One region of the Nocardioides imazamoxiresistens genome, then DNA from elsewhere that is predicted to be linked to it. Evidence: riboswitches for the same ligand, from Rfam matches in the RefSeq annotation. Region 1 holds a riboswitch; the other holds the start of a gene.
The links. Region 1 has a riboswitch for cobalamin ahead of RDV89_RS17835 (ribonucleoside-diphosphate reductase subunit alpha). Riboswitches for the same ligand answer to the same signal wherever they lie in the genome.
Positions count from the first base shown of each region.

Region 2: another riboswitch for cobalamin. It lies ahead of RDV89_RS14400 (ABC transporter substrate-binding protein); the one in region 1 lies ahead of RDV89_RS17835 (ribonucleoside-diphosphate reductase subunit alpha).

Region 1 covers NZ_JAVYII010000009.1:61,949-76,642, reverse strand. The annotation lists gene RDV89_RS17880 (glycosyltransferase family 2 protein) at 1-728, opposite strand, end outside; gene RDV89_RS17875 (polyprenol monophosphomannose synthase) at 826-1,635, opposite strand; gene RDV89_RS17870 (ATP-binding protein) at 1,810-2,676, shown strand; gene RDV89_RS17865 (SpoIIE family protein phosphatase) at 2,673-4,340, shown strand; gene RDV89_RS17860 (hypothetical protein) at 4,351-5,106, opposite strand; gene RDV89_RS17855 (hypothetical protein) at 5,363-5,629, opposite strand; gene RDV89_RS17850 (superoxide dismutase) at 5,626-6,246, opposite strand; gene RDV89_RS17845 (variant leucine-rich repeat-containing protein) at 6,642-7,076, opposite strand; gene RDV89_RS17840 (ribonucleotide-diphosphate reductase subunit beta) at 7,087-8,061, opposite strand; gene RDV89_RS17835 (ribonucleoside-diphosphate reductase subunit alpha) at 8,085-10,655, opposite strand; cobalamin riboswitch at 10,811-11,017, opposite strand; cobalamin riboswitch at 11,129-11,300, shown strand; gene RDV89_RS17830 (ABC transporter substrate-binding protein) at 11,358-12,425, shown strand; gene RDV89_RS17825 (class I SAM-dependent methyltransferase) at 12,422-13,216, shown strand; gene RDV89_RS17820 (FecCD family ABC transporter permease) at 13,231-14,298, shown strand; gene RDV89_RS17815 (ABC transporter ATP-binding protein) at 14,295-14,694, shown strand, end outside.
Region 2 covers NZ_JAVYII010000006.1:123,894-137,243, reverse strand. The annotation lists gene RDV89_RS14420 (ATP-dependent 6-phosphofructokinase) at 1-1,246, shown strand, start outside; gene RDV89_RS14415 ((2Fe-2S) ferredoxin domain-containing protein) at 1,274-2,029, opposite strand; gene RDV89_RS14410 (ABC transporter ATP-binding protein) at 2,026-2,823, opposite strand; gene RDV89_RS14405 (FecCD family ABC transporter permease) at 2,820-3,800, opposite strand; gene RDV89_RS14400 (ABC transporter substrate-binding protein) at 3,866-4,882, opposite strand; cobalamin riboswitch at 4,945-5,134, opposite strand; gene bluB (5,6-dimethylbenzimidazole synthase) at 5,150-5,815, shown strand; cobalamin riboswitch at 5,810-5,998, shown strand; gene RDV89_RS20250 (precorrin-8X methylmutase) at 6,054-7,595, shown strand; gene RDV89_RS14385 (precorrin-2 C(20)-methyltransferase) at 7,592-9,172, shown strand; gene RDV89_RS14380 (organic hydroperoxide resistance protein) at 9,397-9,828, opposite strand; gene RDV89_RS14375 (TetR/AcrR family transcriptional regulator) at 9,931-10,530, shown strand; gene RDV89_RS14370 (cobalt-precorrin-4/precorrin-4 C(11)-methyltransferase) at 10,514-11,281, opposite strand; gene cbiE (precorrin-6y C5,15-methyltransferase (decarboxylating) subunit CbiE) at 11,278-12,516, opposite strand; gene RDV89_RS14360 (NUDIX hydrolase) at 12,513-12,908, opposite strand; gene RDV89_RS14355 (alpha/beta hydrolase) at 12,919-13,350, opposite strand, start outside.

The DNA.
Region 1 (14,694 bases):
AGGCGCAGCAGGTCGGGGTGCACCTCGTCCTCGGCGTCGAAGACCCCGACGACGTCGCCCGTGACCTCGGGAAGGGCGGTGTTCATCCCCTTGGGCTTGTTCTTGGGCACGCTGTGGTCGATCACGACCCGCACCAGGTCCGGGTGCCGCGCGGCGGCCGCGCGGGCCACGGCCTCGGTGCCCGGGTCGTCGTGGCCGATGATCACGATGATCTCGAAGTCGGGGTGGTCGGATGCCGCCAGACGGTCGAGGGTGTGACCGAGGACGGCCTCCTCGTGCCGGGCGGGCACCAGCAGCGAGATGCGGTGGCGGGGCTCGACGGGCGCGCGGGAGAAGCTCGTCGCGGCCAGCGAGTCGACGCTGCGCCAGGCGTGCAGCATCCACCACAGGGTGGTCGCGGCCACCACGGTGAGCAGCACCGAGATGGTCACCAGCGCCGTGATGCCGAGACCACCGACCCACGACAGCGACGACCCGTCGAGGTCGGGGCCCGGCGCGGACGGAGCCGGGACAGCGGGCGCCGGGTCGGGCACCGGCGCGTCCTGGCCGGGGGGCAGCAGCGGCGGGTCCTGCTCGGCGGCGTGGGCGGGCGCGGTCAGGACGGCGAGGGCGGCACCGAGCGCCGCCCCGATGGGCGCGGACCGGGTCAGGGCGCGGCGCGCCGCGCGGCGGTCACGGGAGCGATCAGGGGTGCGATCAGGGGTGCGGGCGGGCATGCGGGCGGGCATGGCGGGGCCTCCGGACGGCGGGGGTGGGACGCCGCTGCGCGGGCCGCGCGGGGCGCGGCCCGGACGGGACGTCGGTCGGGGCGGGTGTCGCTGCGGCTCAGCGGGGCGGGATGGCGACGACCGGCGAGGGCGGCACGACGACGCGGGCACGGCCGCGGCGGTGGACCCGGTCGCTGAGTCCCCAGCGGGTGACCTGGGCGACGGCCTCCCGGACGATGGCGCCCGACATCTTGCTGGTGCCGAGCTCGCGGTCCGAGAAGTCGATGGGCACCTCACGCACCCGCAGGCCGGCCTGCAGGACGCGGCGCGCCAGGTCCACCTGGAAGCAGTAGCCCTGGGACTGGACGCCCTCGAGGTCGAGGGAGCGCAGCGCGCTGGCACGGAAGGCGCGGTAGCCGCCGGTCGCGTCGCCGAGCGGCACGCGCAGCGCGCGACGCACGAAGGCGTTGCCGCCGCGCGAGAGCAGCCGCCGGTGGGGTGGCCAGTCGTGGACGCGTCCGCCGGGCACCCAGCGCGAGCCGAGCACGAGGTCGGCCTGCGGCAGCGCTGCCAGCAGGCGGCCCAGCTGCTCGGGGCGGTGGGAGCCGTCGGCGTCCATCTCCACCACGACGTCGTAGCCGTGATCGAGGGCCCAGGCGAACCCGGCGAGGTAGGCGGCGCCGAGGCCGTCCTTGCTGGCGCGGTGCAGCACGTGGACGCGACGGTCGGCGGCGGCGATCCGGTCGGCGAGGTCGCCGGTGCCGTCGGGGCTGCCGTCGTCGACGACGAGGACGTCCGGGCTCCCGGCGGCGGGGAGGGTGCGAGCGACGATCTCCGCGAGGTTCTCGATCTCGTTGTAAGTCGGGATGACGACGAGGATGCGGTGGAGCTCGTCGCCATCTTCGGCCGGGAGGTTGTCCACGGTCATGCAGGTGCTTCGTGGCGACCGGTCTAGACGGATGGGCGCCGACGGGAGGAAATGTGAACGATCCAGCGTGACCTGGCCCACGGCTCGCTCGGTACCCCCCCACCTCGAGGCGGGCGGCTCCCGTGTGCACCGGCGCGTGGACGGCCGCGTGGACCTCGGCGCTAGGCTCCCCGCGTGATCGACCCGTCCTTCGTCGCCCGGGCCGAGCCGGGCGAGGTCGTCCTGCACGGTGACCTCGAGGCGTACGACGTCGAGCCGCTGCTCGCGGTGCTGCGTCGCTGCAGCGACGACCACCGCGACGACCTGGTGCTCGACCTCGCCGCCGTCACCTACCTGCCCAGCCCCGTGCTCGGCGCCCTGGCGCGGCTGCGGGTCGCGGCCTCCCGCGGTGGGTGGGCGCTGACGCTCGTGGTGCGCGACGGCACCGTCGCGCAGCGGGCGCTGCACGTCAGCGGCCTCCCGTTCGAGACCGTCACCGAGGCGCCCGGGGCGCCCGGGGAGACCGACGCCGGGTCCGCCGACCGGGACGCCGACGACGTGCCCGCCGCCACGGCCCCGGCCGACGGCGGCTGGCGGGTCGTGCGGCCGCGCGCGATGGTCGACGTGCTGAGCGACGAGTCGCTCGCCGCCGACTGGGCGGACGTCGACCTGCCGCACGGGCCCGAGGCCGGGCCCCGGGCCCGGGCGACCCTGCGCGAGGTCTTCGGTGCCATGACGGGTCTGGCGGAGAGCTCGCTGCAGGACGTGCTGATCGTCGCCGGCGAGCTGGTCATCAACGCGGTGGACCACGGACGCCCGGGGCCGCTCGGCACGATCCGGCTGTCCTGGTTGCTGAACGACGGCCGGGTCTGCCTGCGCGTGACCGATGCGGGCTACGACCCCGGCTTCGCCGACGGGCTGCCGGGGGAGGCGGCCCCGGAGTCCGTGCGCGGTCGCGGGCTCTTCATGGTCGACGCCATCAGCGAGGACTGGTGCGTGCTGAGCGACCCGATCACCGAGACGACGCACGTCGCCGCCCGACTCGGGCGCGTGCGCGCGTGAGCACGGACGTCCCTGCGTGCACCTGGGAGGGGGCCAGCGCGGACCTGACGGCCCGCCTGACGGCGGTCGACTGGGCCGCCACGGCGCTCGGCGACCCGGGCGCATGGTCTCCCGCCCTGCAGGGCGCCGTCCGGACGGTGCTCGACACCCGCTTCCCGGCCGTCCTCCTGTGGGGCCCGGCGTTCACGCTCGTCTACAACGACAGCTACGTCGAGATGATCGGCGAGAAGCACCCGAGCGCGCTCGGACAGCCGGCGGCCGAGGTGTTCGTCGAGGCGTGGGACCACATCGGACCGCTGCTCGAGGGCGTACGCACGGGGCAGGGGGCGTGCTACTTCCAGGACGACCTGGTGCCGCTCGTGCGCCGGGGCTTCCTCGAGGAGTGCTACTTCACGTTCTCGTACTCCCCGGTGCGCAACGCCGAGGGTGAGATCGAGGGCGTCCTCGACATCGCCGCGGACACGACGGCCACGGTGATCGGCCAGCGTCGGGCGGAGGCGCTGACGCGGCTCTCGGACGTGCTCGCCAACGTCGAGACGCGCCAGGACCTGCGGCGGCTCTCGCTCTACCTGCTGCGCGACCTCGTGCGCGACCTCCCGGCCGTCGACATCCGGATCCCGGGCCTGCCCGAGGACGTGCCGATCGCGCACTCGGGCGCGCCGGAGCCCGAGCTGCCGAGCGCCGCGCCGGCCGCGGCCGAGGGCGCCTCCTTCTTCGTGGAGGGCACCGAGCAGGGGCAGGTGGTCTGGCAGCCGCTCAGCAGCTTCCCGCGACCCGGTCTGCCGATGCCGACGCTGGTGTGCCGCACGAGCGAGCAGCTCGCCTTCGACGCCGACTACCGCGGGTTCCTCCGGCTCGTCGCCGCCTCGCTGACGCAGGCGCTGACCCGCATCGACCTCCTCGAGGCGGAGCGCGACGCCGCGACCGCGCAGCGCGACATGTCGGTGGCCTTGCAGCGCGCGCTGCTGACGGCGCCGATGCAGCCCGACCACCTGCGGGTCGCGGTGCGGTACGCCCCCGCGACGGACATCGCGCAGATCGGCGGCGACTGGCACGACGCCTTCATGCAGCCCGACGGCGCCCTGCTCCTCGCGATCGGCGACGTCGCCGGGCACGACCTCGACGCCGCCGCGGCGATGGCGCAGATCCGCAACCTCGCGCGGGGCATCGCGGTCGCGACCGACGACGGACCGGCCCGCATCCTCGAGCACCTCGACCACGCCCTCGAGCTGCTGCACGTCGACGCGATGGCCACGGCGATCTTCGCGCGGATCGAGCAGACCCCGGAGCAGAAGGCCGCAGGCCTGCGCACCCTGCGCTGGTCGCGGGCCGGCCATCCACCGCCGGTCCTGCTGCACCCGGACGGCACGGCCGAGCTGCTGGAGGAGGGCGGCGAGACGATCCTCGGCGTCTTCGCCGACGTCGCCCGCACGGACTGCACGATCGAGCTGGGCCCGGAGACGACGGTGGTGCTCTACACCGACGGGCTGATCGAGCGCCGCGGCGTCCCGCTCGACGCGAGCCTGGAGTACCTGCGCTCGGAGGTCAGTGGTCTGCAGGACCTCGACCCCGAGCAGCTGTGCGACCACCTGCTGGCGCACTTCGCCTCGCCCGGCCAGGACGACGACATCGCCCTCATGGTGCTGCGCGCCCGCGCCGAGTGACGCAGGGGCCTCACCGGATCCGCGACGGGACGAAGGTCGGCGCGAGCCGGTAGCGGTGCTGCGGTGCGCTCGCCGTCGCGGAGCGCGGCGAGCTCGTGCGCCCGCGCGACTCGACCACGAGGCCGTGACGCTCGAGCTCGGCGAGCCCCGTCTGCACCGACCGGGGGGAGAAGCCGAGCTGGCGCGCGGTCCCGTGGTTGGTGAGTGCGGCGTCGGGGCGCTCGGCGGTCGCAGCGCCGACGGCCAGCAGCATCGCCAGCGCCGGCAGCCCGAGGCGTCGGTGCCAGCCGTCGGTCCAGAAGGACGTGGGCAGCCACAGGCAGCTCGCCGCCTCGTCGGTCCCCGGGGCGGGCCGCGCGTACGCGCCGCCGGCGTCCTCGCGGCGCGGCGAGACGACCACCCCGTGCGCGATCCGGCGCCGCTCCACGAGGCCGAGCAGCTCCAGGTCGTGCCACGCCGACGAGACGGCTCCGGGCGTACGCTCCGTGCCGTCGCCGCAGCTGAGGGCCACGGCCCAGTCCGCGCCGGTCAGCGGTTGCTCCTGCTGCTCGAGCCACGGCCACAGCGCCAGCAGCAGGAGGTACGCGTCCAGCGCGCGGCGCCTGCGCCCGCGCACGATCGTGCCCAGCACGCCGGGGGAGCCGGGGGCGTGCCCGGCGTGCCCGTCGGGCTCGAGGTGCCCGTCGAGGACGACGAACGACCGGCGCACCGGGGTCGACGCGAGACGATCGACCCAGGGCGCGGCACCCAGGGGGACGTGCGGCATGGGCGGACGGTAGGTCCGCCGCGACCGGTGCGGCCCGGACCTGCGGCGATCTTGCGCGAAGGCTGCGCCGGTGTGGCGGATCGGCCGGCGCGGGCCGTCCGTCAGCCCTGCCGCGGGTCTGTGACGCGGCCCCAGGACGACATCAGACGAGCGTCGTCGTGCCGGCCGCCAGGCCGATGCGGCGGATGGCGTCGACGACGCTCTGCAGGTGCTCGACGCTGTGCACCCGGAGGCGTGGGAGCCCGCCCGTCCCCGGTCAGTCGCTGCGTCGCGGCAGCGCCATCAGCTCCAGGTTGAGCCGACCGACGACGGCGTCGAGCGACTCGTCGCCGGCCTCGGCGAGCAGGCCGAGGGCCAGCTCGGCCACGAGCAGGGCGCCACCCGCGAGGTCACCCTCGGTGACGAGGTGGCGGGTGAGCTGACGGGCGCCCTCGACGTCGCCGCGTCCCCGGGCGGCGACGAGGGCGGCGACCTGCTGGGCCGAGCCGAGGAGTCCCTCGAGCTCGGCCTGGCGGGCGCTCACGCGATCAGCCCGGCCGTCTGCGAGCGGGCGCGTTCGAAGCGGGCTTGGACGTCGGCCCAGTTGGCGATGTTCCACCACTGCGCGACGAAGGTGGCCTTGTCGTTCTTGTAGTCGAGGTAGTAGGCGTGCTCCCACATGTCGAGCATCAGCAGCGGCACGAGGCAGCCCGGGAGGTTCGCCTGCTGGTCGTAGAGCTGCACGATGTGCAGCTTCCGGCCCAGGGTGTCCCACGCCAGGATGGACCAGCCGGAGCCCTGGATGCCGAGCGCGTTCGCCTGGAACTGGGCCCGGAACTTGTCGAAGCTGCCGAAGAACTCGTCGATGGCCTGGGCGAGCTCGCCGGTGGGCTTGTCGCCGCCGTCGGGGGACATGTTGGGCCAGAAGATCGAGTGGTTCAGGTGACCGCCGAGGTGGAACGACAGCGACTTCTCCAGTCCCGTGATGTGGGTGAACGTGTCGGTGTCGCGCGCCTCCGCGAGCTGCTCGATCGTCGTGTTGACGCCCTTGACGTAGGTCGCGTGGTGCTTGTCGTGGTGCAACTCCATGATCGCGCCCGAGATGTAGGGCTCCAGCGCCGCGAAGTCGTAGGGGAGGTCGGGCAGGACGTAGTCGGACAAGGTCGCTCCTCGGCGCTCGCTGCGGGACGGGCCGGTCGACCCGTGCGGATTGTTGCCATTAAAGCGTTATTGCAAAGTATTTGCAGCAAGGTCATGCTGGCGAGGTCGACGAGCGAGCGCGGAGGAGCGGCTGATGGTCTACGTGAGCAGGCGGATCGAGCGCCGCCGGAGGTGGGCGGAGCGCCGGCTGGCCCGCCTGCGACGGGTGCTCGTGAGGGCGCTCGACAGGACGAGCCACCGCTGACGCGGCGGCTACCCGGCCTCACCTCGTCGTCCACGATCCCTCCGGCGACCCGCGAGCGCGTGCAGGAACGTCTCGATGCGGGCCTGCCGACGCACTATCCGACGGGGGCCCGACCACCGTCGCTGCTGCGGTACGTCCACCGGGTCGCGGCTCATCGCCCGACCCACCGGTCGGCCCACCCCACGACGGCGCCCACCTCGGCGTCCTCGTCCTCCGCGAGCTCGGCGCGCAGGGCGGGGTGGCAGGCGGGGTTCGCCGCGACCCAGCCGCGTACGCGTGGGTCCTCATCATCCGCGAGCACACGCAGCACCCACTCGGGGGCGCGCGGGTTCCGGGCGACGCAGGCACGCACGGAGACGGCTGCGTCGCCCGTCAGCCTCTCGAGCACGTCAACGGGTGCGTGGCACGACAGCGCGGCGCTCTCGCGGATGGCCCGGTCGCGGTGCGCGGCGAGCAGCTGGACCCGCCGTACCTTCGACCCGGTCGCCGGGGGTGACGCAAAGGACGAGAGCGGGGGGCCGCTCCCGCCGCGGGATGCGGCGAGAGCGGCCCGGTGCTCCGGGCTGAGGAAGCCGATGCAGGACATCCGTCGCTCCTCAGCCCTGCCGGGCGTTGACCTCGTAGGAGGTGTTGATGGACTCGAAGAAGTTGACCAGCTGCAACGTGTCGTTGGCGGTGGCCATCCACTTCGCCGGGTTCGCGACGCCGTAGTGGGTCCCGAAGCCGAGCTCGTCGAGACGTCGGTCGGCGAGGTAGCGGACGTAGGTGTTGATGTAGTCCGCGTTGAGCCCGAGGATCCCGTTCGGGAGCAGGTCGCGGTTGTAGGCCTCCTCCATCTCGACCGCGTCCAGCACCATCTGCTTGATCTCGGCCGCGAACTCCTCCGTCGCGATCTCCGGGTTCTCCTCGAGCACGGTCAGGATCAGGTTGATGCCGAACTTCAGGTGCAGCGACTCGTCGCGCACGATCCAGTCGATCAGCGACCCGAAGTTCCGCAGCAGGTTCCGCTGCCGGAAGCTCAGGGCCACCATGAACCCGGAGTAGAACCAGATCCCCTCGAGGATGACGTTGTACGCGACGAGGTTGCGCACGAAGTCCTGCTTGCCCTCGACGGTGGAGATGTCGAGGGTCTGTTCGGTCATGCGCTTGATGAACCTGACCTCGAACTCCTCCTTGGCCGCCATCGAGGGGACGGTGACGTGCGAGGCGTACGCGGCCTCGCGGTCGATCGGGAAGGTCTCGAGGACGTACTCGAAGCTCATGCAGTGGTTGGCCTCCTCCCACATCTGCTTGGCGAGGTAGAGGTGACACTCGGCGGCGTTGACGTAGGGGTAGACGCCGAAGGCCAGCGCCTTGTTGACCAGCAGCTCGCTGGGGTTGAAGTAGCTCATCAGGAAGGTGAGCGCCCGTCGCTCGTCGTCGCTCATCCGCTCGAAGTCGGCGAGGTCCTCGCCGAGCTGCACCTCGTTGGGGAACCAGGTGTTCGCGACGGCCTGGTCGTACAGCTCCATGGCCCAGGGGTAGGTGACCGGCTTGAGCAGCAGACCTTCCTCGATGCCGGTGCCGAGGATGCCGCGGCGGCCCCGTGCGGCGCTCACTGGCACGACTCGCACTGCAGTCGCTCCTGCGGGTCGACCGGACAGGCCGCGTCGTCCACCACCTCGAGCTCCTGGACGTCGGCGGGCACGACCGGCGGCGCCGGCGCGGCGGGGACGGTCGAGGCGGTGACGGCTCCGAAGCCCCGGCGAGCGCCGGTGGTGGCGGGGGTGCGGGCCTCCGCCTTGTTGACCTTGACGGTGCTCTGCTCGGCGGTGTGGCGCGGCATCATGTGCAGGTAGTAGGTCGTCTTGACACCCATCCGCCAGGCCAGCGAGTACAGGTCGGCCATCGTCGCGACGCTGCGGTCAGCGAGGTAGATGTTGCGGCTGATCGCCTGGTCGATCCACTTCTGCGCCCGCGCGGCCACCTCGAGGTAGGCGCGACCGGGCAGCTGGAACGAGGTCTGGTAGATCTCGACCAGCTCGGCGGGCACGAGCCCCTCCCGCTCGGCCGCGACGGCGGAAAGGTCGCCCTGGTGGCGCAGGAGGTCCTCGCGCAGCGTCTCCCACAGACCGGCGGCGCGCAGGTCCTCGACCAGGTTGCGGTTGACCTCGAGGAACTTGCCGGAGCTCGTGGCGCGGCTGAAGATCTGGCTGAACTGCGGGTCGAGGCCCGGCGTGGTGCCGGCGACGAGGCCGATGGATGCGGTCGGTGCGATCGCCAGGAGCGTCGAGTTGCGGATCCCGCCGGCGACCTTGGCGCGCAGCGAGTCCCAGTCCAGGCGGCTGGTGCGGTCGACCTCGACCCGCACGCCCCGGTCGCGCTCGAGCAGGTCGAGGGAGTCGATCGGCACGAGGCCCTGGCTCCAGCGCGAACCCTCGAAGTGGGTGTACGCACCCCGCTCGCGCGCGAGGTCGGCCGAGGCGTCGATCGCGTGCCAGGACACGAACTCCATCAGCTGGTCGATGAGCTCGTACGCAGCGGGGGAGGCGTAGCTGTGCCCGAAGCGCTCCACGACGTCGGTGAAGCCCATGACGCCCAGGCCGAGAGCACGGTTGAGCTCGTTGGAGCGCTCCGACTCCGGCACCGAGCTGATCGTGATGTCGATGAGGTTGTCGAGCTGACGCACGGCCAGGCGCACCGACTCGGCCAGCCGCTCCCAGTCCACGCGCGCCGCCTGACGGCGACCGTCGACGTGCCGGGCCAGGTTGATCGAGGCCAGGTTGCACACGGACACGTTGTCCCGGTCCTGGGGCAGGCAGATCTCCGTGCAGAGGTTGGAGAGGTGGATCGTGCCGGTGTTCTGGTTGAGGGCACGGGTGTTGATGGTGTCCTTCCAGGTCAGCCACGGGTGCGAGGTCGACTGCAGCGAGGTCAGGATGGACTTGAACTGCTCGCGGGCACCGACCTTCCTGTGGCGCAGCTCGCCGGCCTCGGCCAGGGCGGCGTACTCGGCGTAACGCCGCGAGAACGCGCTGCCGGTGAGCTCGGAGAGGTCGGGCACGTCGGCGGGATCGAACAGGTACCACGGCAGGTCGGCGTCCACGCGCTTCATGAAGTCGTCGCTGATCCACACCGCGGTGTTGGCGGTCCGCGTGCGGCGGTACGGGTCCCCGGAGTTCTGCCGCAGGTCGAGGAACGCCGGGAAGTCGAGGTGCCAGTTCTCCATGTAGAAGCACAGCGCGCCGAACTTCTTGCCGCCGCGGCTGACCGCCCGCAGCGTCGAGTCGATCGTGTGCATGAAGGGGATCGGGCCGGTCGACGTGGTGTTGTTGGACCGGATGTGGGATCCCTCGGCGCGGAGCTTGGTGACCGACAGCCCGATCCCGCCGGTGCCCTTGGTGAGCCACATGACGTCGCGCACCGACTTGGCGATGTGCTCGATCTCGTCCTCCATCTGCATCACGAAGCAGTTGGAGAGCTGGCTGTAGGAGGTGCCCGCGTTCACCAGCGTCGAGCCGGCCGCGAGGTACTCGAGGCGCGACATCTTGTCGTAGAAGCGGATCGCCGCGGCGGTCGGATCGTCCTCGTTCAACGACAGGCCCATGGCCACCCGCATCCAGAAGAACTGGGGCATCTCCAGCGGACGTCCGTCGGGCGCCACGATCATGTAGCGGGTGCGCATCGTCTGCACCCCGACGTAGCGCAGCAGGTCGTCGCGATCCGGGTCGAGCGCCGCGCCGAGGCGTTCGAGGTCGAACAGCCGGCCGAGTCGTGCGTCGAGCAGGTCCAGCTCCACGCCGCGGACCACGAAGGCCACGAACGCCTCGCCGCCGAACGCGCGCACCTCGTCGCGGGTCACGCCCTCGCCGAAGATCGCCTTGTAGAGGCTCTTGACGAGCAGTCGCGAGGCGATCGTGTCGTAGGCCGGGTCGTCCTTCACGTTCTGCAGCGCGACCTGCACGACCGCCTCGTCCAGCTGCTCGCTGGTGATGCCGTCGAAGAGCGTGATCTCGAGCTCCGAGCGCAGCTGGGTCGCGCGGGCGACCTCGTGGTCGAGACCCGCTGCGGCCTCCTCGATGGAGCGCGCGATCTCGTACCCGTCGTAGGCGGCGCGGGTGCCGTCCCTCTTGACCACCGTGATCTCGGTGGACCTGCCGGTGCTCTCGTCGTGATGTGTTGCCATGTGGCGTCTCCCACCCTCGTGTACGGACGTCGGGGAGCGTCCGCGAGAGGGGAGGCACGGGAGGTCGGAACCGTCGGCAGGCAGGGCGGCCAGATGCCACCCGACCTGCCGGTCTCGATCCTCCGACCCTCCCTCGGGGTCGCGGACCCTCGCCCCTCGGGGGCGAGGCACTGGCAGGTCTTCGGACTCGTGGGCGTCGCGCTCGGCCTACTGTCCGTCGCTTCCCAGGCCCGTCGGGCCCAGTGCTGTGTGACGGAGGTCGTTCCCACTCACCGCTGCGGGGCAGTTCCGGTCTCCCACCGGATTCCCTCTTGCGACGACCCGCCTGGAGGACGGGTCGAACCAGCTGCAAGCGGCACCATATACGGTGAATGACGCCGATGTAAGTCCCACATCTTGTGGTTCACGCCAAGTGGGAGCGGGTCCTCCGTCGACGGCAACGGGAGCGACTGTCGCCGGTCGTCGCGAACCGCTAGCATGCTCGCGCCAGTCAAGCCCGAGAGGGCCAGGGAATCCGGTGTGAGTCCGGAGCTGACGCGCAGCGGTGTGGGTGACGGCGGGGCACGAGGCCACTGGAGTGATCCGGGAAGGCGTCCCGTTCGGTGGAACCCGAGTCCGAAGACCTGCTGGTTCCGTGGCCGTCCGTGTCGCGCGATCATCGTCGGGCCCCGCGATCCGGGTCTGCGGTCGAGAAGGTCGTTCATGACTCGTTCCCTGTCCCCACGCGCCCTCCTGGCGCCGTCACCGGCTCGCCGGCAGACGACCCAGTGCCTGCGCGTCCTCGCCGTCACGTTCCTCGTCGCCGGCGGCCTCGCCGGCTGCAGCTCGGACACCGGCGGCTCCGACGCCGGCGATGCGGAGCCGTACGAGGCCCCCGTCGTCGTCGTGAACTGCGACCGCGAGGTCCGTGTCGAGGCGCCCGTCGAGCGCGCGGTCGCCGTCAACCAACCCGCCGTCGAGCTGCTCCTGGCCCTCGGGCTCGGTGACCGCATCGCGTCGTACGCGATGAGCGACGACGACGTCCTCCCGGAGCTCGAGGAGGAGCGAGAGGGCGTCGAGGCCTTCGACACCGAGTTCCCGTCGTTCGAGACGGTCCTCGACGTCGAGCCCGATCTCGTCTACACCACGTTCGACTACACCTTCACCGACGAGGGTATCGCCGGTCGGGACCGCTTCGAGGAGCTCGGCGTGCCGACGTACCAGTCGCCGAGCGAGTGCAGTGGTCAGGAGGCCGAGCAGACCCGCGCGCTGACCCTCGAGGACCAGTGGGCCGAGATCGAGGAGGTCGCGACCCTCTTCGGCGTCCGGGAGCGGGGAGACGAGCTGGTCTCCGAGCTGAGCGCCCGTGCCGAGGAGGCGACCGTGGACCTGGGCGCGGAGAACGTGACCATGGCCTGGTGGTACGCCGCCACTCCAGCGCCCTACATGGCCGGCTGCTGCGGGGCGCCCGGCCTGATGACGCGGGCCGTGGGTGCGACGAACGCCTTCGAGGACGCCGAGCAGTACTGGCCCGAGATCGGTTGGGAGAGCGTCCTCGAGCGCGACCCCACCGTGCTGGTGCTGGCCGACCTGGGCCGTGGGGGTGACGGCGACAGCGCGGCGGAGAAGATCGAGTTCCTCGAGTCGGACCCCGTCGCGAGTCGGCTGACGGCGGTGCAGGAGCAGCGTTACATCGTTCTGGACGGCACCACCATGGACCCCTCAATCCGCAACGTGACGGGCATCGAGCAGCTGGCGCAGGGCCTGCGCGACCTGGGCCTGGTCGAGTGAACCCGGCCGAGCTGCACGACCGCTCGGACCTGCGCGGGCTCCTGCGGCGCTGGGACGATCAACAGGCCGCCTACATCGCCGCTCGGGAGCAGCGCTTCGCGGCGATGCTCGACGCCCTCGCCCTGCAGGTGGAGGCCTCGACCGGCTCCGGGTTCCGCGTGGTCGACCTCGCCTGCGGCCCGGGCTCGTTGACCGTCCGGGTGCTCGATCGTTTCCCGCGAGCACGCGTGGTGGGCATCGATCTCGACCCGGCGCTCCTGGCCGTGGCCCACGCCGGCACGGCGACGTACGGAGACCGGGTCGCTCTGCTCGACGCCGATGTCGCCGACGACGCATGGGTCGAGGCGGCCTCCGCTCGTCTCGGGGGTCGTCCGCACGCGGTCGTCTCGACCACTGCTCTGCACTGGCTCTCACCGGACGAGCTGGTGCGGGCCTACGGCACGGCGCACACGGCACTGCCGACCGGCGGTCTCCTGCTCGACGGGGACCACCTCCGCTACGACTCCCGCACGCCGCACCTCCGACGATGGGCGGCGTTGCACGACGAGCGCACCCAGGCGGCGGCCTTCGAAGAAGGCGCCGAGGCGTGGGACGCATGGTGGGCGGCGCTCGAGCAGCTTCCGGGCATGAAGGACCTGGTGGAGGAGCGACACCGGCGCTTCGCGGGCCGCGCTCCGTCGGCCTCGACGGCGGTCGACTTCCGGCTCGCGACGCTCGCCCAGGCGGGTTTCGAGGAGTCCGGCACGTTGTGGCAGCTGTTCGACGACTTCGTCGTCTACGGCGTCGCCTGAGCGCAGGGGTCGACGTGCCGCAGCCAGGAGCAGGGATCGGGTCGGGGCGCCGGCCCGGTCCCGGGCGCGCGGTCACCGCGCGCGAGCTCCTGTTCTGGTCGGCGGGCCCGGCGCTGCTGCTGGTCTCGGTGGCCGTGGCCATCACGATCGGGCCCGCCGATCTGGCCGTCGGCGAGGTGGTCGCCGTCGTTCGTGACCGGCTGGGCGGAGCCGACGCGGGACTGTCGCGGATCCGTGAGGGCATCGTGTGGGAGCTGCGACTGCCACGCAGCCTGCTCGCCGCCGCCTGCGGCGCCGGTCTCGGGGTGTCCGGGGTCGTGCTGCAGTCGCTGCTGCGCAACGCCCTCGCGGATCCCTACGTGCTGGGCATCTCGTCGGGAGCCTCCACGGGCGCCGTGCTCGTCGTCGTCCTCGGTCTCGGCGCCGGCTCGGTGGGGTTGTCCGGAGGCGCGTTCGTCGGTGCCGTCGTCGCGTTCGGTCTCGTGGCGATGCTCGGCTACGCCGCCGGGGGTTCGCCAGACCGCCTGATCCTGGCCGGTGTGGCAGGGACGCAGCTGTTTGCGGCCCTGACCTCCTTCGTCGTCCTCACCTCGGCTGATCCGGAGAAGACCAGGGGCGTGCTGTTCTGGTTGCTCGGCTCCCTCGGCGGCGCTCGATGGGACGACGTCGTCTTCGTCGGAGCTGTCGTGAGCCTCGCAACGGCACTGTGCTGGGCGGGGGCGCGCGTGATGGACGCCTTCACCTTCGGGGAGGAAGCGGCGGCTTCGCTGGGGGTGGCGGTCGTCCGCTCGCGGCTCGCTCTGCTCCTGCTGACGGCCGCCATGACCGCGGCCGTGGTCGCCGCGGCGGGAGCCATCGGGTTCGTGGGGCTCGTCCTGCCCCACGCAGCCCGCGCCGTCGTCGGCCCGGGCCATCGACGGCTGCTCCCGGCGACCGCGCTGGCGGGTGCGGTCCTGCTGGTGTGGGTGGACGCCCTCGCCCGCGTCGTGATCGCGCCGCAGGAGCTCCCCGTCGGTGTCGTCACGGCGCTCGTCGGCGTCCCTGCCTTCGCAGTGATCCTGTGGCGCAGGAGGCGTCGGTGAGCCTGAACGCCCACGGGGTCTCCTGGCACGCGGGTGCGGGTCCCGTGGTCGACGGCGTCACCCTCGACGTCGAACCGGGACAGACCCTGGGGCTGCTCGGACCGAACGGATCGGGCAAGTCCTCGCTCCTGCGTCTGCTGGCCGGCGTCCGGCGCACCAGCTCCGGCGTCGTGCGCCTCGACGAGCGACCGTTGTCGGCATGGCCGTCGCGCACCCTCGCCCGGCGTCTGGCCACCATGGGCCAGCACGCCCAGACCGACGTGGACGTCACGGTCGCCGATGTCGTGGCGCTGGGCCGGGTACCGCATCAGGGTGCATGGCGCCCGACGAGCGCCGCCGACCGTGCGGCCGTCGACGCCGCCTGCGCGGCTGCCGGCATCGGGCACCTGCGCGGAC
Region 2 (13,350 bases), on a different contig from region 1:
GGGGCGCTCGACGAACCAGTACTACGTCGCCGAGGGCGACCGCATCCTCATGGACGACACCCAGGCCCTCGTCGAGAGCCGCCAGGTGCCGTGGGAGGAGCTGCCGACCTTCGAGGCCGGCGGCCCGCGGGCCCGGATCTTCTTCGACCCCGCGCGCACCAAGGCGGCCGTGGTCACCTGCGGCGGCCTGTGCCCGGGCCTCAACAACGTGATCCGCTCGCTGGTGCGTGCCCTCGACGACCACTACGGCGTCTCGGACGTGGTGGGTTTCCGCAACGGGTACGCCGGCCTCGACCCTGCCACGGGCCTCGAGCCGGTGGCGCTGACGCGGGACTACGTCGCGGACATCCACGAGCGCGGCGGCACGGTGCTGGGCTCCTCGCGCGGCGCCCGCGACGTCGGCGTCATGGTCGACACGCTGGTGCACCACGGCATCGACATCCTCTTCGTCGTCGGCGGCGACGGCTCGATGCGCGGCGCCCACGTCATCTCCGAGGAGTGCCGGCGCCGGGGCCTGGAGATCGCCGTCGTCGGCGTGCCCAAGACGATCGACAACGACATCCCCCACATCGGCCAGAGCTTCGGCTTCCAGACCGCGTTCGCCCGGGCCGCGCAGTCGATCACCGCCGCGAAGGTCGAGGCGCAGGCCGCGGTCAACGGGGTCGGGATCGTGCAGACGATGGGTCGCCACGCCGGCTTCATCGCCTGCTACTCCGCGCTCGCCGCGCAGACCGCGAACTTCGTGCTGATCCCCGAGGTGCCGTTCACCCTCGACGGCGAGAACGGGCTGCTGGCCCACCTGCGCCGCCGGGTCGCCGACCGCGGGTACGCCGTCGTCGTGGTCGCCGAGGGCGTCGGCCCGCACCTGCAGGAGGGCGCCGGCGACGCGACCGACGCGTCGGGCAACGCGATCCTGGGCGACCCCGGGCGCTACCTGCGCGACCGGATCCGCGCCGACTTCGCCGAGCACGGCGAGGAGGCGACCCTGCGCTTCTTCGACCCCGGCTACCTGATCCGCTCGGTGCCCGCCGACCCGGCCGACGCCGTCTACTGCTCGCGCCTGGCTCAGACCGCGGTGCACGCCGCCATGTCGGGGCGCACCGACATGGTCGTCGGGCGACGCCGTCACCGCTTCGTCAACGTGCCGATCGGCGCGGTCGTGCAGCGCTCCCACAACGTCTCCCCCGACGGCGACCTGTGGCTCTCGGTGCTCGAGTCGACGGCCCAGCCGCGCTCGATGGTCTGAGCGCGGCCGTCAGGTCCGTCAGGGCCGTCAGGGCTGCTCGGGCCGTCGCCGCTCCAGGCGCTTCGCCGCGAGCGGGACGCCCTCGACCAGGTGGGAGTCCACCAGGGCGTCGACGTCGTCCGCACCCAGGCGGGCGTACCAGCTGTCGTCCGGCTGCACGCACACCACCGGCGCGTGGTTGCAGGGGAACAGGCAGCCGGTCTGGGTGACCAGCACGTCGTCGTCGCCGAGGTCGCGGGCGCGCAGCGCACGACCCAGGGCCTCCGCGGTGGCGTCGGCGCCCTGCGCCGAGCAGCGCGGCCCGCGGCAGACCAGGACGTGGTGCCGGTGCCCGGGCACGTCCTCCCAGGCCGCGGAGGTCAGCGGCGCCTCGGCGCCGTGGATCGGTCGGGTCACGTCGAGGACTCCCAGCTCGAGGTCGGACTCGTGGCGCAGCAGCGTGGTGGCGACGGCGACGACGGGACGGTGCCCCGAGGTCTCGCCGCGCTCGCGCCACCAGTGCCCGGCGATGCGGCGCAGCCACGAGTTGGCGGGCGCCAGCGTGCCGAGGCTGACGCCGAGCAGCACGACGCGCTCGACGCCCTCGTCGGCGAGACGTGTCAGGGCGGCGGAGAGGGACGGATCGCCGACCTGGAGGTACGCCACCTGCGCCCCCAGCGCGTCGGCCATCGCGGCCATCCGCCCCGCGTGGCTGGCCTCGCGCACGGACATGCCGACGAGCAGGCGCACCTCCCCCGGCGGCAGGTCCGGCACGGGTGGCACGGGCGGCACGGCGGCGGTCACCGGCCCCACCACCGCACGCGCACCCGGCCGTCGACCTCGGTGACGTCGACGCGGACGCCCCACACCCGCGCAACCAGGTCGGGCGTCAGCACGTCGGCGGCGGGGCCGGCGGCCACGACGCGTCCGGCGTCGAGGACGACGAGCCGGTCGCAGTGCGCGGCGGCCAGGTCGAGGTCGTGCAGCGCGGCCACCGCGGTCACCCCGAGGGCCCGGACCCGGGCGAGCAGGTCGAGCTGGTGACCGAGGTCGAGGTGGTTGGTCGGCTCGTCGAGCAGCAGCACCTCGGGCTCCTGGGCCACGGCGCGGGCGAGGTGGACCCGCTGCCGCTCGCCGCCCGAGAGGGTCGGCCAGGCCCGGTCGGCGAGGTGGTCCACGTCGGTGAACCGCATGGCCCCGCCCACCGTCGCGTCGTCGTCGACGGGGGCCGCGAACCGTCCCCGGTGCGGGGTGCGGCCGAGGGCGACGACGTCGCGCACCCGCAGGTCGAGGCCGGTCTCCGCGTGCTGCTCCACGAGCGCGACCCGGCGGGCCCGGGCGCCGGCCCGCAGGGCGTGGAGGTCGTCGTCGCCGATGCGGACCGTGCCCGCCGACGGTCGCCGCAGCCCGGCGAGCAGGTGCAGCAGCGTGGTCTTGCCCGAGCCGTTGGGCCCGAGCAGCCCGGTCACGGTGCCGACCGGGGCGTCCAGGGCCGCGTCGGCCAAGACGGTGCGCCGCTGCGCACCGCGTCCGACGTGCCAGGTCAGGCCCTCCGCGCGCAGGGCCGCGCCGCCGCTCGTGTCGCCCGTGCCGCTCACGCCATGCTCCGGCGTCGCGAGCGGTGCAGCAGCCACACGAACAGCGGCGTGCCGACGATGCCGGTGACGACGCTGATCGGGATCTCCGTGCCGTCCACGAGCGTGCGGGCGCCGGTGTCGGCCCAGACCAGCAGCACGGCGCCGGCCACCGCGGTCGTCGGCAGCAGCGCCCGGTGGCCGGGCCCCACGACCATCCGGGCCACGTGCGGCACCACGAGCCCGACGAAGCCGATCGCGCCGACGTGGGCGACGAGCACCGAGACGACGAGCGCGGAGCCCGCCAGCAGCAGCCAGCGCAGGCGGGTCACGTCGACGCCGAGGCTGCGCGCGCCCGTCTCGCCGAACGCGAAGGCGTCGAGGCTGCCGGCGCAGGCCAGCACCACCACGACCGTGACGAGCGCCGTGCCCACGAGCACGGCGACGTCGTCGGTGCGCACCCGCGCGATCGAGCCGAGCGTCCAGCGCATCACGCGGTCGGCCGAGTGCGAGTCGCCGTGCACCATCACCAGGAACGAGGTGTAGGCGGCGGCCGCCTGGCCCACCGCGACGCCCGCGAGGACGGTGCGGGTCGGGTCGAGCGTGCCGCCGCGCCCGACGGCGAGGAGCAGCACCAGCACCAGCGCGCCCAGGGCCCCGAGGAACGACGCGAGCGCCAGCGCGGCGGAGCCGACGAGCCCGCCGACGCCGATCCCGAGCACGATGACCGAGACGGCGCCGACGGCCGCGCCGCCGGAGATGCCGAGCAGGTAGGGGTCCGCGAGGTCGTTGCGCGTCAGCGACTGCAACACCGCGCCGACGAGCGCCAGCACGGTGCCGCAGGCCGCGGCCGCCAGCACCCGCGGCATCCGCAGCTGCCACACGATCTGGTCCTCGGCGAGCGTGACGCCGTGCTCGCCCAGACCGAGGCGCCGCGCGACGACGGCCACGACGCGGTCGGCCGGGACGTCCACGGAGCCGCGGCCCAGGGCGTACGTCATCGTCGCGGCGAGCACGAGCAGGCCGACGACGAGGACGGGCGCCGCCGCAGGTCGTCGCAACCCGGTCAGCCCTGCGCGCCGAGGGCCTCGAGGCCCTCGGCCAGGGTCGCGGCGCCCTCGGCGAGGCGTACGCCCGGGGTCGAGGCCGAGTAGGGCACCGTGACGTACGCGCCCTCGCGCACGGCACGCAGCTCGCTCAGCACCGGGTCGGCCTCGAGGAACGCGATCTTCTCCTCGGCCGACGACCACGAGGCGTCGGCGAGCGCGATCACGTCGGGGTCGGCGGCGACGACGTCCTCCCACGGCACCTCGGACCAGTTGCCCTCGACGTCGGCGAAGACGTTCTCGGCGCCGGTCGCCTCGACGACCAGCTGCGGGCCACCGTCGCCGGCGCCGGCCAGGGCGGCGTCCTCGCCGGAGTCGAACCAGAACACCCGGGTGCCCGCGCCGACCGCGGCGGCCTCGAGGTCCGTCAGCGTCTGCTCCTGGGTGGCGCGCAGCTCGGCGGCGCGCTCTGGCACGCCGAAGACGTCGCCGACGGCCTCCACCTCCGACCAGACCGAGTCCCAGCTGGTGGCGGCCACGTCGGAGGCGTCGGGGCAGCCGAACGGCGAGAGGTAGGACGCGACGCCGCCCTCGGCGAGCTCGTCCTGCGAGCCGGCCACCTCGTCGCCGAACGCGGAGACGTAGGAGGCGTAGACGAAGTCGGGCGAGGCGCCGAGCAGCTCCTCCCGGCTCGGGTAGGTCGCTGCGAGCACGGGCACCTCGTCGTACGCCGCGGCGTGGGCGTCCGCGACCTGGTCGTCGAGGTAGGCCGTGCCGGCCATCCGGTCCTCGAGCCCGAGGGCCAGGAGGACCTCGGTGGCGCCCTGGTTGAGGGTGACGGCGGCCTCGGGCGGTGCCTCGAGGGTGGTGGTGAAGCCGCAGGCGGTGACCTCGACGGGGAACAGGTCGGGGTCGCCCGCGGCGGCGCGGTCCTCGGCGGCGGGGGCGCCCGCGCAACCGGCGAGCAGGACCCCGCAGGCGAGCGCGGCGGTCAGGGGCAGGGCGGGACGCAGGGTGGGGCGAGCACGGGTGGACATGGCCATCCTTCGTGTCGTGGCTCGGTCGCGGAGCCATGCGGACGTGTGACGCGACCGTCCGTGGCGGACGAGCGCGGCCAGCAGGTCTTCGGACTCGGGATCGACCGGACGGAGCGCCTTCCCAGGAGCTGCGCTCCCAGTGGCTGCACGTGTGCGTGCCCCGCCCGTCACCCTCACCGCTGCGCGTCAGTCCCGGATTCGCACCGGGTTCCCTGGCTCGTGGTGAGCACGACTGGCAGGGGGAACCTAGCAGTAACCTCGCCCGCCGTGAACGCCCTTCGAGATGCGGACCCCGACCACCACGCGTACCCCGCCGAGGTGCGGGCCGCCGTCTACCGCGTCATCGGCGAGCGGCGCGACATGCGCCGCTTCGTGCCCGGAGCCACCGTCGACGAGGACGTGCTGGCCCGGCTGCTCGCCGCCGCCCACGCCGGGCCCAGCGTCGGGCTGATGCAGCCGTGGCGCTTCGTGCGGGTGGTCTCCCCCGCCCTGCGCGAGCAGGTGCACGCCCTGGTCGACGCGGAGCGTCACGCGACCGCGGCCGCCCTCGACGAGCGCGCCGCGGAGTTCCTGCGGCTCAAGGTGGAGGGCATCCGCGAGTGCGCCGAGCTGCTGGTCGTGGCGCTGCGCGAGGGCCGCGAGCCGCACGTGTTCGGCCGCCGCACGATGCCCCACATGGACCTGGCCTCCGTGGCCTGCGCGATCCAGAACCTCTGGCTCGCCGCGCGGGCCGAGGGCCTCGGCATGGGCTGGGTCTCGCTGTTCGTGCCCGACGACCTCGCGGCGCTGCTCGGCATGCCCGCGGGGGCCGAGCCGGTGGCCGTGCTGTGCCTCGGCCCGGTGCCGGCCTTCCCCGACCGCCCGAGCCTGGAGATCGACGGCTGGACCCGTGCGCGCCCACTCGCGGACTTCGTCACCGAGGACGGTTGGTAGGGTCCGTGCGCCAGTCGACCCCCGAGGGGTCAGGGAACCCGGTGCGACTCCGGGACTGACGCGCAGCGGTGAGGGCGACGGGTCGGGGCACGTCCGCGTGCCGCCACTGGGAGCCCGCTCCCGGGAAGGTCCCCGGCCCGGACGACCCCGAGTCCGAAGACCTGCTGGCACCCGGTGGCAGCCGCCACCTGGTCGAGCAGGGGCCCCGCGCACGGGCCCCCGGACCGAGCGAGGACGCATGACCCGCACGCGCACCGACCTGTGCCCCGGCGTGAGCCGGCCCTGGCCCGCCGAGGACGGCGGGCTGGTGCGCCTGCGGCTGGTCGGCGGCGCCGTGAGCGTCGGGGAGGTACGCGCGCTGCTGGGCGTCGCGGCGGCCCACGGCGACGGCGACCTGCACCTGACGCGCCGCGCCAACCTGCAGCTGCGCGCCCTGCCGCTGACCGGGACCGGGGCGCTGCGCCAGGACGTGGCGGGCGCGATCGCGCACACCGGCCTGCTGCCCTCCCCCAGCCACGAGCTGGTCCGCAACGTGCTCGTCTCGCCGCTGACCGGGATCACCGGCGGGCGCCTCGACCTGCGTCCCACCGCCCGCGAGCTGGACCGGGCGTTGTGCGCCGACCCGGCGTTGGCCGGCCTGTCCGCCCGCTTCCTGATGGTGCTCGACGACGGGCGCGGCGACGTCCTCGACCGGTCCGCCGACGTGGCGCTGACCGTGCTCGACGACGCGACCGTGCAGCTGCGCCGGGGCGACGGGCACTGGCAGCCGCCGGTGCCGGTCGCCGAGGCCGTGCCCGCGCTGCTCGAGGTGGCCCGCGCGTTCGTCGTCGCCCGCGGCGACGGCCCCGAGGCGCCCTGGCACGTCGACGAGCTCACCACCCCGCTGGACCTGCCGACCGCGCCACGCGACCCGCGGGTGCCCGCGGCGGCCGAGCCCCCGGCGTACGGCCTCGTGCGCGGCGAGAGCCCCGACGCCCCCGACCTGCGCCACGTCCCCGTGCCCGACGGGGTGCTCGGCGCGGCGCTGGCCACCGAGCTGCTCGACGGCCTGGCCGACGAGGCGCCGCTCGTCGTGACGCCGTGGCGCTCGCTGCTCGTGCCGGTCGTCCCCGCGGCGGCCACCGGCGGGCTGCAGGCGCCGACGCGGCGCTACGCCTACGAGGGCGACGGGCAGGCCATCTACGTCGACTCGTTCGCGATGATCCGCGCCGAGTCCGACCTGCGCCACGTGCCCGCGGACGCCGAGAAGGTCGTCGTGCGGATGGTGCACGGCACCGGGCAGACCGACCTCGCGCCGCAGGTCGTCGTCTCGCCCGACCTGGTCGGGGCGGCCCGCGCCGCGCTGCGGGCCGGCGCGCCGATCATCACCGACGCCCACATGGTCGCCTCGGGCGTCACCCGCACCCGGCTGCCCGCCGACAACGAGGTGCTGTGCGCGCTGCGCGACCCCCGCGTCGCCGACCTCGCCCGCGCCTGGGGCACCACCCGCTCGGCGGCCGCGCTCTCGCTGCTGGCCGACCGGGTCGCCGGCGCGGTGGTCGCGATCGGCAACGCGCCGACCGCGCTGTTCCACCTGCTCGAGCTGCTCGCCGACGGCTGCCCGCCGCCCGCCGCGATCGTGGGCTGCCCGGTCGGGTTCGTCGGGGCGGCGGAGTCCAAGGAGGCGCTGGCGGAGTACGCCGAGGCGCACGGCGTCCCGTACCTCACCGTCCACGGCCGCCGCGGCGGCTCGGCGATGACGGCATCGGCGCTCAACGCGATCGCGCAGGAGGCGGAGTGAGCACGCAGCCCGAGCCGGCCGAGCCCACCGAGCCCACCGCGGGCCGGTTCTACGGCGTCGGCGTCGGCCCCGGCGACCCCGAGCTGATCACCCGCAAGGGCGCCCGGCTGATCGCGGCGGCCGACGTGGTGGCGTACCACGCCGGGCGCGGCAAGACGTCCAACGCGCGCCGGATCGCGGCCGACCTGATCCCCGCCGGGGCCGTCGAGGAGGAGCTGGTCTACCCCGTCACGACGGGCACCACCGACCACCCGGGCGGCTACGCGGGCGCGATGGCGGACTTCTACCTCGCGTCGGCGCAGCGGCTGGCCGCGCACCTGGAGGCCGGGCGCGACGTCGTGCTGCTCTCCGAGGGCGACCCGATGTTCTACGGGTCGTACATGTACATGCACGACGCCCTCGCCGAGCGGTTCACCACCGAGGTCGTGCCCGGCGTGCCGGCCTTCGCGGCCGCGACGGCGACCATCGCGGCGCCGCTGGTGCGCCAGACCGACGTGCTGACGATCCTGCCCGGCACCCTGCCGGAGACCGAGCTCGCGCGACGCCTCGCCGACACCGACGGCGCGATCATCATGAAGCTCGGGCGTCGGTTCCCGGCGGTACGCCGCGCGCTGGCCGCCGCGGGCCGCCTCGAGCACGCCGTCTACGTCGAGCGGGCCTCGATGAGCTCCGAGCGGCACCTGCGCGTCGTCGACGTGGACGCGGACTCGGTGCCGTACTTCTCGCTGATCGTCGTCGCCGGCGACTCGCTGCAGGGACTCGGGCGGCGAGAGGCCGCCGGGGCGCCGGCTGCACCTGCCTCCTCGGCGGCCTCCGCGGCGGTGGTCGACGCGCCCGCCGAGGTCGTCGTCGTGGGGCTGGGGCCCGGGCCGGAGGCGTGGCTGACGCCGGAGGCGAGCGCCGAGCTCGCGGCGGTCGACCACGTGGTGGGGTATGCCCCGTACGTCAAGCGGGTGCCGCACCGCGAGGGCCTGACGCGGCACGCGAGCGGCAACACGGTCGAGGTGGACCGGGGCCGGCTGGCGCTCGACCTGGCGCGCCGCGGCGAGCGGGTCGCCGTGGTCTCCGGCGGCGACGCCGGCGTGTTCGGGATGGCGACCGCGGTCTTCGAGGCGCAGGTCGCCGCGGCGGCCGACGACGTGGCGTACGCCGACGTGCCCGTGCGCGTCGTGCCGGGCGTCTCGGCCGTGCAGGCCGTGGCCGCGCGCGCCGGCGCCCCGATCGGCGGCGACTTCGCCGTGATGTCGCTGAGCGACCGGCTCAAGCCGTGGGAGGTCGTCGAACGACGGCTGCGGGCGGTGGCCGACGGCGACCTCGTGCTCGCGCTCTACAACCCCCGTTCGGCCAGCCGGCCCGACCAGCTGGGCGACGCGCTCGAGGTCCTGCTGGAGGTGCGCTCCCCCGCGACCGTGGTGGTCGTCGGCCGCGACGTCGGGCGGGCGGAGGAGTCGCTCGTCGTGACCACCCTGGGGGCGCTCGACCCGACGACGGTGGACATGAAGTGCCTGCTCGTCGTCGGCGCCTCGTCGACCCGCGTCGACCACGGACGGGTCTGGACGCCGCGCAGCGTGGGGTGAGATCCGGCCCGTGCCGGCCGGGTCGGATTGGTGGGTGCGGCCGGGCGAGGGCGCCCCGGACCCGCCGCCAGCCGGACCCTGTGCCGTTTCGCTCGACCTCTGCCCCGTTCACACAGGGTCTAGGTCGAGCGTTACCCGGTGAACCGGGTAATCCAGAGGCCCGGACACACCGACGCCCGCCCGGCCGAGGGGGCCGGGCGGGCGTGGGGCGTACGCCGGGGGCGTCAGGCGACGTCGACCTCGGTGGTGACGTCGATGTTGCCCTTCGTGGCGTGGGTGTAGGGGCAGATCGTGTGGCCGACCTCGACCGCGCGCTCCGCGTCGGCCTGCGAGACGCCGCCGCCGAACTCGACGATCAGCTTGACGGCCAGGCCGAAGCCGACGTCCTCGCGGGGGCCGATGCCGACCTCGGCGGTCACGGCCACGTCCTGCAGCTCGATGCCGTGCTGCTTCGCGCCGGCCTTGAGCGCGCCGAGGAAGCAGGCCGCGTAGCCCGCGGCGAAGAGCTTCTCCGGGTCGACGCCGCCGCCGGCACCACCGAGCTCCTTCGGCGGGATCAGGTCGACCTCGAGCGAGCCGTCGGAGGTGCGGGCGTGGCCCTGGCGGCCCTCGCCGGTCGCGGTGGCGGACGCCGTGTACTTGATCTCGGTGGGCATCGCGATCTCCTTCCGGGAGATGTAGAGTGACTAGTACGTCTACATCAGAGTGGCAGGTCCCGACGACCAACACAAGCCCGGTATCCAGGAAGGCGGAGCACCATGACGGCGACCACGACGCGCACGAGCCCGGTGCGCTCCCGCATCCTGACGGCCGCGCGGCGCCGCTTCTACGTCGACGGCATCCGCGCGGTCAGCGCCGACCGGCTGATCGCGGACGCCGAGGTCTCGAAGATGACCTTCTACCGCCACTTCCGCTCCAAGGACGACCTCGTCGTGGCCTACCTCGGCGAGTTCGTCACCGAGGAGCGCGCGGCGATGGCCGAGTCGCGCGCCGCCCACGCGGGCGACCCCGCCGCGGTGCTGCGCGCCTACGCCGAGCGGATCGGCACGCTGAGCTGCGTCGAGGGGTTCCGCGGCTGCGCCTTCCTCAACGCCGCGGCGGAGTACGCCGACCCCACCCACCCCGTGCGCGGCGTCGTGCAGACCCACCGCGCCTGGCTGCGCGGCGAGCTGGCCGACCTGCTGATCGAGCTCGGTGTGAGCGCCGGTCGGGCGGAGCGGGCCGCGGACGAGCTGCAGATGCTGCGCGACGGCGCGATGGTCGCCGGCACCCTCGACGGCCGACCGACCGAGGCCGCGGCCTCGCTGGTCGCGGCGGGCGAGGCGGTCGTGCGGGCCGCCCTCAGGCCCGGCGCTTGAGCGAGCGGTCGCGCTCGGAGTCGTAGAGGTACGACTCCCCCGCGCCCGCCGCGGACGGCCCGGCCAGGGCGCGACCCACGAGGATGACGGCGGCCTGGCGCAGCCCGGCCGCCTCGACCGCGTCCGCGACGTCGCCGAGCGTGCCGCGCAGCACGAGCTCCTCGGGCTGCGAGGCGCGGTGCACGACCGCGACCGGGCAGTCGGCGCCGTACGCCTGCGCCAGCGAGGCCGCCAGCTCCCGCGTGCGGGTGATCGCCAGGTGCAGCACCAGGGTGGCCCCGGTCGCCGCGAACGCCTCGAGCGACTCCCCGCCCGGCATCGCGGTCGAGCGCGCCTGGGTGCGGGTCAGCACGACGGACTGGGCGACGAGCGGCACCGTGAGCTCGCGGCCCACGACGGCGGCAGCGGCGGCGTACGCCGGCACCCCCGGCGTGACGTCCCACGTCACCCCCGCCGCGTCGAGGCGCCGGGTCTGCTCGAAGAGCGCGGAGTACAGCGACGGGTCGCCGGAGGTCAGCCGCACGACCTCGGCGCGGGCCCGGGAGGAGTCGACGAGCTCGGCCGTGATGGCGTCGAGGTCGAGGTCCTGCGTGTCGACGCGGCGGGCGTCGGCGCGGCAGTGGCCCAGCACCTCGGCGTCGAGGTACGTGCCCGGGTAGAGCACCACGTCGGCGGCGGCGAGCATCCGCGCCGCGCGCAGGGTGATGAGGTCGGCCGCGCCGGGGCCGGCCCCGACGAAGTGCACGGTCACGGGGTCTCCTCGGAGGACGTCGCGGGTCGGGTCCAGCTCCACTGGGTCACGGCGCGGGCGGGGGTGAACCCGCGGAAGCCGCCGATCGGCGTGGCCGTCTCGACGGAGAGCCGCACGAGCTCTCCCCCGTGCTCGGCGTGGCAGGCGGCCAGCAGCGCCTCGGTCTCGATCGTGACGCCGTGCACGACGAGCCGACCGCCCGGGACGAGCGCGGCCCGGCAGGCGTCGAGGACGCCGTCGCGGGTCGCGCCACCGCCGACGAACACCGCGTCGGGGCGCTCGAGGTCGCCGAGGGCGGCGAGGGCGGCGGGCGCGGCGCCGGTGACGACCCGCAGGTCCGGTACGCCCAGTCGCCCGGCGTTGCGGCGCACCCGGGCCGCGCGGGTGGCGTCGACCTCGACCGCCACCGTGCGGCAGGCGGGATGGGCGCGCATCCACTCGATGCCGACGCTGCCGGCGCCGGCGCCGACGTCCCACAGCAGCGCGCCGGGCGCGGGGGCCAGGCGGGCGAGGGCGGCGGCACGCACGTCGCGCTTGGTCAGCTGGCCGTCGTGCTCGAACGCGTCGTCGGGCAGGCCGGCGGCCCAGGACACCACCACCGGGGCGTCCGCGCGGGCATCGAGCGCCACGACGTTGAGCCGTGGGAACGCCGGCGGCTCGTCCGCCCAGGCGGCGGCGGTGCCCTCGACGCGGGACTCGTCGGCGGCGCCGAGGTCGCCGAGCACGGTCAGCGTGCTGGCGCCCCAGCCGCTCATGGCGAGCAGGGCGGCGAGGTCGGCGGGGGTGGTGGCGTCGGAGGAGAGCACGAGCACCCGGCGCCCGGGCGCGAGCTCGCGCAGCACGCGGCGCACGTCGCGGGCCACGGCGCTGACGACGACGAGCGACTCGGTCGGCCACCCCATCCGGGCGCCGGCCAGGGCGACCGAGGAGACCGCGGGCTCGACCCGCACGGCGTCGGCACCGGCGACCTCGGCCAGCGTGGTGCCGACCCCGGAGAGCAGCGGGTCCCCGGAGGCGAGCGCGACGACCGCGCGGCCGGCGTACCGCTCCAGCAGCTCCGGCAGTCCGGCCCGCAGCGGCGAGGGCCACGCGACCCGCTCCTGGCCGGCCGCGTCGGGCACGAGCGCGAGGTGGCGGGCGCCGCCGAGCAGCACCTCGGCGCCCCGGACGGTCGCGCGGTGCCGTTCGGGCAGCCCGGGCCAGCCGTCGGCGCCGATGCCGACGACGGTGATCACGGGCGCACCAGCAGGGGCAGCACGTTCTCCTCCAGCATCGGCGCGAGCGGCAGGCCCGCCGGCGGCGCGGCCGGGTCGACCCAGCGGACCTCGGCGATCTCCGCGGCCGCGGCGGGCTCGCCGTCGGTGGTCGCGGTGAAGACGGTCGAGTGCAGGCTGGCGCCCGGCTCGTTCGCGGCCGCGCCCTCGAAGACCCCCAGCAGGGCGAGGTCGCGCAGCTCGACGCCGATCTCCTCCGCGATCTCGCGCACCGCGGTCTGCTCGGGCGTCTCGCCCGCCTCGATCTTGCCGCCGGGCAGCATGAAGCGCTCGGTGCCGCGCTTGCGGACGGTCAGCACGCGGCCGTCGGCGTCCTGCAGGCACACCGCGGCGACGACGAAGTGGAGGGGCACGACGGGCAGGCTAGCGAAGCGCGTCGACGACCTCGCGCACGGTCGCGACGAGCACGTCGAGGCCGGGTTGCTCGACCGGGAAGTGCCCGCAGCCCTCCAGCGGCACCAGCCGCGTCGGCGCCCCGGTGACGCGGTCGAGGAACCGCACGCCCAGCTCGATCGGGGTCCAGGTGTCGGCGGCGGGGTGGGCGAGCGTGACGGGGCAGGCGGAGTACGCCTCCGGCGCGGGCGCCACGTGGCGGAACCAGCTGGCCAGCAGCCCGAGCGGGACCCGCGTCGCCCCGCCGAGGGGGTCCGTGGCGCACAGCCGCGACAGCTCGGGTTCGCGGCTCATCCGGCCCAGGTCGGCGACCCAGCCGACGGGCACCCGCAGGTGGCCCAGCGGACTGCGGCCGGCGCACCCGGCGAGCAGCCACGGGGCGTACCGACCCATCGGGCCGAA